One region of the Acetivibrio cellulolyticus CD2 genome, then DNA from elsewhere that is predicted to be linked to it. Evidence: a T-box and tRNA genes for the amino acid it is inferred to sense, from the RefSeq annotation. Region 1 holds a T-box; the other holds one or more tRNA genes.

Region 1 (4,267 bases):
TTATTCTAAAATACAATATGAACTTTTTGGAGAGAAAATCAGCAAAGAGGAGGCTGATAATAACGAGTACTACGAAATAGCATATTATAATGAAGCCGAGAAAAGAGTAAAAGTAGAATTGTTTGAAAATAAACAGCTTAGTCAACTTGTTTATCCGGACAAAGAACCTCCTTTTGAAGAAATAATCAGGGAGCATTTAGAATGCTACCCGAATATGAAAATGGAAATAGAGACACCAAAGGTATTTTTAGATGATGGAGGATATAAGTATACTTCATATATATACCTGCTACACAAAAATTTTGAGTTAGTAAAGGAGTGTTATTTCGATAAGGATGATAATTTGCTAAGAGAAGTCGAGCTGGATGAAAATAATAAACCTATTGTGATAAGTACTTATGTATATGATGAAAGTGGTGAACTTATAGAGGTAATAGAAGAAAGTCCTCAAGGAAATACAGTTGGGGGCTTGGATTTTGGAAATCCTCAGAAATTTTAAATTGGGGGCTTGAGACAATGCGAAGACAGGTCATTATTGGAGATATACATGGCTGTTATGATGAAGTGCAGTCTTTACTCGATAAAGTCGGATTGAATAAGGATGATGAAATAATTACAGTTGGAGATTTCTTGGACAGAGGGCCTAAATCTCTAGAAGTTGTAGAATTTTTAAGGAACAATGCAAATTTTTATTCAATTGTAGGAAATCATGAGAGAAAACATTTAAACAAAATTTATAATTACGCTCAGGAAATTACTAAACTAAAGCTTGGTCAGTATTATGAGGGAACAATTAATTGGATTAAAAACTTACCATACTACTATGAAAATAATGACGTGATAGTAGTTCATGCAGCATTAATTCCAGGTGTAAAGATGGAAAAGCAGCCACAAGAAGTATTATGTGGCTCTACTTCCGGCGAAAGGTATTTAGAACAAATACTGAAGGGGAAATACTGGTATGAAGTATATGAGGGAGATAAACCTGTAGTGTTTGGGCATCATTGTGTTGATAACCCGCTAATTTATAATGATCTTGTTTACGGCATTGATACTGGCGCATGTCATGGAGGATTTTTAACTGCAATTACTGTACCTGATTTTAAAGTATATTCGGTAAAGGCAAAAGAGGATTATTGGGAAGCTGAGAAGAAGAAATGGCAGAAATCGGTTGTGGTTAATCGACCTTGGAAAAGTATGAAATGGGAGCAGATTGAAAATGAGATTGAGCGATTTAAGAAATGTGAGGAAGAAGATATAAAAAAATATGCCAATGTATTGGAATTGTGGGTGAAGGAGCTAAAAAATTCTATTCCTAAAATAGTTAAAGCTATAGAGCAAATTACTAAACAAATATTAATGGATTATGGAGAAACTGGTTTTGGCGAGGTTTCCAAAAAGCATATTCTATCCTCATTTCTTTTTACATGTTATCATGGAAGACTAAATCTTGATGTTGTATCAAAGAAGTGTATATCACCTGAAAAGACACTGGAAATGGCTAAAATCCTAGATATACTGGTAGCAGAAAATCCCGAAGATTTGTCTTAAATTCTTCCACTATAAAAATATAAAAAAACACTTATTGCAGTTGAAGGGAATTTGTGTTACAATATTCCGTAATATTCATTAATTGAATGCGATGATAGAGATGAGTAAACGGTTGAAGCTGATATAAGAGAGAAGATATCATCGGCTGAGAGTATCTTTATAAAGCAAACTGTTGAAGTTCCCTCTTAAGCAGCATCCTGAACGTATTGTACCTGTTGGTGTTATATAACAAGTAGGAGATGCCGGTTTGCAGCCGTTATATGCAATGAGAGCTTATATGCTATTGGCGTATAAGAACATGGGTGGTACCGCGGAGAATGCTTTCGTCCCTTTTTGGGAATGAAGGCTTTTTATTTTGCCTCTTTTGGGCGAGACTAAATAGGCAAAATACTAAAAAGCAAAAGAGCCTTGATTGGATTGATAAAATTATAAATACGGATTAAAGGAGGAGTCTAAAGCATGAAAGAGCAGTTGAATAATATTAGAGTTCAGGCTGAAAATGAACTGGCTGCTGCCGAAACAATACAGGATATGGAGAATATCAGAGTAAAGTTCTTAGGAAAGAAGGGTGAACTCACTTCTGTGTTAAGAGGTATGGGAGCACTTTCAGCAGAAGAAAGACCTGTAATTGGGCAGATTGCCAACGAAGTAAGGGAAGCTCTCGAAAGCAAAATAGAGGACATTAAGAAGAAGCTTTTAGCAAATGAAAGAAATGCAAAGCTTGCACAGGAAGTTATTGATGTAACTATTCCTGGAAAAAGGAAAGTTTTAGGAAAGAAGCATCCGCTTACAATGGTAATGGATGAAATTAAAGATGTTTTTATTGGTATGGGCTATGAGATAGCGGAGGGTCCTGAAGTTGAAAAGGATTACTACAACTTTGAGGCTTTAAATTTGCCAAAGAATCACCCTGCAAGAGATACGCAGGACACATTCTATATTAATGAAAATATACTTTTAAGGACGCAGACTTCACCTGTACAGATAAGGGTTATGGAGAGCAAAAAGCCACCTATAAAGATTATCTGTCCTGGACGTGTTTACCGTTCTGATGCTGTTGACGCAACGCATTCACCGATATTCCATCAGGTAGAAGGTCTTGTTGTTGATAAGGGCGTGACAATGGGAGACCTTATCGGGACTTTAAAGATTTTCGCAAAGAGTCTGTTTGGTGAGAAGACTGATATTAGGCTTAGACCACATCACTTCCCATTTACCGAACCAAGTGCCGAGGTTGATGTTTCCTGCTGGACTTGTGGAGGAAAAGGCTGCAGAGTTTGTAAGAATGAGGGTTGGATTGAGATCCTCGGAGCGGGAATGGTTCATCCAAAAGTACTTGAAATATGTGGTATAGACCCTGAAATATACAGTGGATTTGCTTTTGGACTTGGAGCTGAGAGAACTGCAATGGGAAGATTTAATATTGACGATATGAGATTATTGTATGAAAACGATATAAGGTTTTTGAAACAGTTCTAAGCTTGATAATTAAAATTGCGAAAGGAGTAAAAAGGTTATGAAGGCACCGCTTAAATGGTTAAAAGACTACGTTGACATAAATGTGACCCCTAAGGAATTTGCTGATGCAATGACTCTGTCGGGATCAAAGGTTGAAGGAATAGAGGTACAGGGAGAAGAAATCAGTAAGATAGTTGTAGGAAAAATTATAGAAATTGAAAAGCACCCCGATGCAGATAAACTACAAGTTACAAAGGTTGATATAGGAAGTGAAGTAATTCAGGTTGTTACAGGGGCCCAGAATATAAAGCTCAATGACTATATTCCGGTAGCGCTCGTTGGGGCAACTCTTCCGGGTGACAAGAAAATATCAAAGGGGAAGCTTAGAGGAATTGAGTCAAACGGTATGATGTGCTCAATTGAAGAACTGAACCTCTCGAGAGAAGACTATCCTGATGCACCTGAGCATGGTATCTATATACTTGAGCCTGGACTTGAGCTTGGCAGTGATGTAAAAGAGGTAATGGGAATTAATGAAACTACCATAGATTTCGAAATTACTTCAAACAGACCGGATTGTCTAAGTATAATAGGCCTTGCAAGAGAAGCAGCTGTTACTTTAAAGAAGGAATTTAAAAAGCCTCAGGTTAAAGTGTTGGAAAAGGGCGACGAAGCGAAAAATTATGTTTCCGTTGAAATTAAAGACCCTGATTTGTGTCCAAGATATGCAGCTAGAGTTGTTAAGGATGTTAAGATAGGACCTTCACCTAAGTGGATGAAGGAAAGACTTAGAGCTGCAGGAGTAAGACCTATTAACAATATTGTTGATATAACCAACTATGTAATGTTAGAGTATGGACAGCCAATGCATGCTTTTGACTTAAAGGATGTTCAGGGAAACAAGATAATTGTAAGAAGAGCATTTGATGGAGAAACTCTTAAGACTCTTGATGATCAGGACAGAAATTTAGATTCATCCATGCTTGTTATTGCCGATGAAAGCAGAGCTATAGCTGTAGCAGGAGTTATGGGTGGAGCGAATTCCGAAATTTCAGATAATGCAAAGGCTATCCTGTTTGAATCTGCAAACTTCGAAGGAACCGCTGTAAGACTTGCTGCAAAGAAACTAGGACTGAGAACAGAAGCTTCAGGCCGTTTTGAAAAAGGTCTCGATGTGGAAAATGTTATACCGGCTGTTGACAGAGCAGTACAGTTAGTTGAAGAGCTAGGAGCAGGTACTGTTTGCAAGGGTATTGTA
Region 2 (4,267 bases), on a different contig from region 1:
CAAATAAGCTAATTGTAGTTGCTGATAAATTTCCGTTTCGCTATTTTGTGGATGAATACGGTCTTAAATATTGTGCAGCATTCGGCGGATGCAGTGACCAAACAGATGCAAGTGCTTCAACTATCGCATATATGGTAGATACAGTGAAGAAAAACAAAATCCCTTATGTATACTATGTGGAACTCAGCAATCAGAATGTAGCCAAATCAATATGTGAACAAACAGACTCAAAAATGCTTCTTCTTCATTCTTGCCATAATGTTTCAAGAGAAGATTTTGATTCAGGAGTGACATACCTTTCTCTAATGAAACAAAATGCTGAGAATTTGAGAAAGGGGCTTGGTAAGTGATGAGTATCATTTCTTGTAAGGGAATATCAATTAAATATGATGGAGGTTTTGCTGTAAAGGATGTAAGCTTTGAATTAATGCAGGGAGACTATCTTTATATTGTTGGAGAAAACGGCTCGGGCAAAAGTACTTTAATGAAAGGCATTCTAGGTCTATTGAAACCTGCCAATGGTCAGATTATATTTAACGGATTAAAACAAAAGGAAATAGGCTATCTGCCTCAACAAACAGTTGTTCAAAAAGATTTTCCTGCAAGTGTATATGAGGTAGTACTTTCAGGTTGTTTAAATCGGCATGGATTTATGCCATTTTATTCAAAAAAAGATAGAGAAAATGCTAAAAATAATATAAAACATCTTGGGATTGAAGCATTTAAAAAGAAGTCTTACCGTGATTTATCTGGCGGGCAACAACAGCGCGTGCTTTTAGCACGCGCTCTGTGCGCTACCGATAAGCTGTTAATGTTGGATGAACCGGTTTCAGGTCTTGATCCCGTTGTGTCTTCGGAAATGTATTCCTTGCTTTATAAGTTAAATCATGAACACGGTATAACAATCATTATGATATCTCATGATATACAGAGTGCTGTCCAATACGGCAATAAGATTTTACACATGCAAACATCACCCTTGTTTTTTGGTTCCACAATGGAATATATGAATACCAATATAGGTATTAGAATGATGGGAGGTGTAGAAAATGCTTAATTTATTGCAAGAGCTTTTTTCTTATCCCTTTATTATAAGAGCTTTAGTGGTAGGTATTCTCGTTTCTTTATGTGCATCCTTGCTTGGAGTAAGTCTTGTTCTAAAGCGTTATTCTATGATTGGTGATGGACTCTCCCATGTTGGATTTGGAACTTTGGCAATAGCAATGTCATTGAATCTTGCACCTCTACAGGTTTCAATACCTTTGGTCATTCTTGCGGCATTTTTACTGCTTAGGTTAAGCGAAAATAGCAAAATTAAAGGTGATGCAGCCATAGCGCTTATTTCAAGCAGTTCTCTTGCAATAGGTGTTATTACCATATCATTAACCACAGGAATGAACGCTGATGTATGTAACTATATGTTCGGAAGTATACTTACAATGAGTAAAGGAGATCTTTACCTTAGCGTAACTGTATCAGTTGTAGTACTGATTTTATATGTACTTTTCTATAATAAAATATTTGCAGTTACATTTGATGAAAGCTTTGCAAAAGCCACTGGCACAAAAACAGGTTTATATAACATGCTTATTGCATTTCTTACTGCATTGATAATTGTAGTAGGAATGAGAATGATGGGAGCATTACTTATATCCAGCCTTATTATTTTCCCTTCTTTAACATCTATGAGGGTATTTAAAAGTTTTAAGAGCGTTGTAATCAGTTCAACTATACTATCGGTTACTTGTTTCTTTATTGGTTTAGTCGCTTCTTTTCAGTTTTCAACTCCTGCAGGTGCAAGCGTTGTAGTAGTAAACCTCGGAGCATTCTGTATGTTTTTTATTGCTGGACTGGTTCAAAAAAAGTTTAATATAAATGGAGGTTAATAATGAAAAAAATATTTATTTTTACGTTATTCATTTTAATTATATTTCTTGCCGGATGTAACAAGAAACCATTGTTAAGTGAACCTGGTACAACATCTATAGCCGAAGAGCAGACAGATAAATCAGCAGTGGTTTCAACACCAGAAGATCAAACAAATAGCAGTGGAAATATTGTTAAAATAAGTGAAAGGTTCTTTATTCAACAGTGCAATGATATATATACCAATCTCAATGATTATAAAGGTAAGACCATTCAGTTAGAGGGCATGTATGATTCATATACTGACGAGGAAACAGGTAAAACTCGTCATGCGGTGATTCGAAAAAGTCCTGGCTGCTGTGGAAATGATGGTGTTGTGGGATTTGAATTTTCCTATGACGGGCAAATGCCTAAGCTCAATGAATGGATTAAGGTAACTGGAACATTGGAGGTTGAAGAATCCGAAGATATCATATTACACCTTTCAAAACTTGAAGTTTTAGAAATACGTGGCAAAGAATTTGTGACAAATTAACTTAGAACAATAGAGAAAAGTGGTATTATGTAGGTTCATCTATACCTTTTTACTAAAACCTGCAAAATATAATTTAACATCAACATACACATTATGTAAATCTTTTCGTAATTCCAACAATTTAATCAACTAAATTGATAAAATTAAAAGAGCTAGACAGATTAGTCTAACTCTTTTTTGGTGGGAGGAGATGGATTCGAACCATCGAAGTCAGAGACAACAGATTTACAGTCTGCCCCCTTTGGCCGCTCGGGAACCCTCCCATATTTAATTGGTGCCCAGAGCCGGAATCGAACCAGCGACACGAGGATTTTCAGTCCTCTGCTCTACCGACTGAGCTATCTGGGCGTCTTACAAGTGTTTTGGTGGGCCTTCAGGGACTCGAACCCCGGACCAACCGGTTATGAGCCGGTTGCTCTAACCAACTGAGCTAAAGGCCCTTGCAAAGACGACAAGTGATAGTATAATGTAAAAGTTATGTTTAGTCAAGAGTATTTTTTAGAAAATTTAAAATAATTTTAGTTTTAGTCTACTGATTCAAGCCATTTATTTGCATATTTATAGAGCGGTATTATATAATTAAATAATACTTTTACAAGTACGTTGTTTCTGGAAGCCAATATATCTTGTTGTAATTAATACTAAGTTTTGGTAAGTTATATATTGTTGGATCAGGCTTTCAAAAAAGTTTGCTAAAAAGCATATTTTTTGAACAATACTATTAAGTAGAGAAATAAGTCAAAATTTACGAGGTGAAAAATGGACCATATAAGCGTTTTGAAAGACCTTAGCGCATTTACCGGTGTATCGGGCAGAGAGGAAGGCATATCTAAATATATTGCAGAGTTATTTAAGAACTACTGCGATAGTGTAGAGATAGATAAATTTTATAATGTCAGTGGTTATAAAAAAGGTTCAGCTGAAGCTGGGAAAAAGATTATGATCATGGCTCACCATGATGAGATCGGTCTGATGGTTAAAAGTATTGATGAAAATGGTTTTATAAAATTCACCAGTATCGGTGGAGTAGACAGTAAAATACTTCTTGCACAGGAGGTAGTGGTGCATGGAAGTGAGGACATTTATGGAGTTATTGGAGCAAAGCCGCCTCATCTTCTTAAACCGGAAGAGACAAAAAAGGCAGCAAAAATGGACGATCTGTATATTGACACAGGCTTTAACAAGGAGAGTATTTCAAAACTGGTTTCAATCGGAGATATTATAACTTTAAAAACATATCCATTTGAATTAAAGGGGAACAAGCTAAGTTCAAAATGCCTGGATAACAGGGCGGGAGTAGGTGTATTGCTTGATATTATGGATCGGCTTTCAAAGCTTAAGCATAATGATGATATAATTTTTGTTGCAACTTCACAGGAGGAATTAGGATTAAGCGGTGCAAAGATTGCTGCCTATAATATAAATCCTGATCTTGCAATTGTCATTGATGCTTGTCATGGGGAAATTCCGGATGCATCAAAGGATGAAACATATCCTTTGGGTAAGGGGCCGGCTATTGCAATTGGGCCAAATCTGCACAGACAAAATACAAAAAAAATAATTGATTTGGCAAAGGAAGAAAATATACCATACCAGATTGATGTGGAACCGGGAAACACAGGAACAGAAGCTTGGGCAACTCAGGTATCCAGGTCTGGAATTCCTACGTTACTGGTTTCCATTCCGTTAAAGTATATGCATACGACAATAGAGACCATACATATCAACGATATTAAAAATGCCGGGAAGCTGGTTTCAAGGTTTGTTTCAGATAGTGCTCTGTAATGCAATCAGTAATGATAAGAAGCACTGGATTTGTTTTTACTACTACTGTTGAAATGGAGGAAGTAAGGTGTATATAAAAGA

What was found. The T-box of region 1 lies ahead of pheS (phenylalanine--tRNA ligase subunit alpha). A T-box ahead of a tRNA ligase gene usually reads a tRNA of that ligase, here a tRNA-Phe.
Region 2: it has a tRNA-Phe gene. The T-box ahead of pheS (phenylalanine--tRNA ligase subunit alpha) is inferred to sense a tRNA for this amino acid. The anticodon was not compared.

What each region holds. Positions count from the first base shown of each region.
Region 1 covers NZ_JH556659.1:900,101-904,367, forward strand. Annotated here, with positions in the region: gene ACECE_RS0223885 (hypothetical protein) at 1-499, shown strand, start outside; gene ACECE_RS0223890 (metallophosphoesterase family protein) at 517-1,551, shown strand; T-box leader at 1,634-1,885, shown strand; gene pheS (phenylalanine--tRNA ligase subunit alpha) at 2,011-3,030, shown strand; gene pheT (phenylalanine--tRNA ligase subunit beta) at 3,068-4,267, shown strand, end outside.
Region 2 covers NZ_JH556651.1:238,348-242,614, forward strand. Annotated here, with positions in the region: gene ACECE_RS0201300 (metal ABC transporter substrate-binding protein) at 1-350, shown strand, start outside; gene ACECE_RS0201305 (metal ABC transporter ATP-binding protein) at 350-1,057, shown strand; gene ACECE_RS0201310 (metal ABC transporter permease) at 1,050-1,886, shown strand; gene ACECE_RS0201315 (TIGR03943 family putative permease subunit) at 1,889-2,401, shown strand; tRNA gene ACECE_RS0201320 (tRNA-Tyr) at 2,580-2,664, opposite strand; tRNA gene ACECE_RS0201325 (tRNA-Phe) at 2,674-2,749, opposite strand; tRNA gene ACECE_RS0201330 (tRNA-Ile) at 2,765-2,841, opposite strand; gene ACECE_RS0201335 (M42 family metallopeptidase) at 3,161-4,186, shown strand; gene ACECE_RS0201340 (M42 family metallopeptidase) at 4,254-4,267, shown strand, end outside.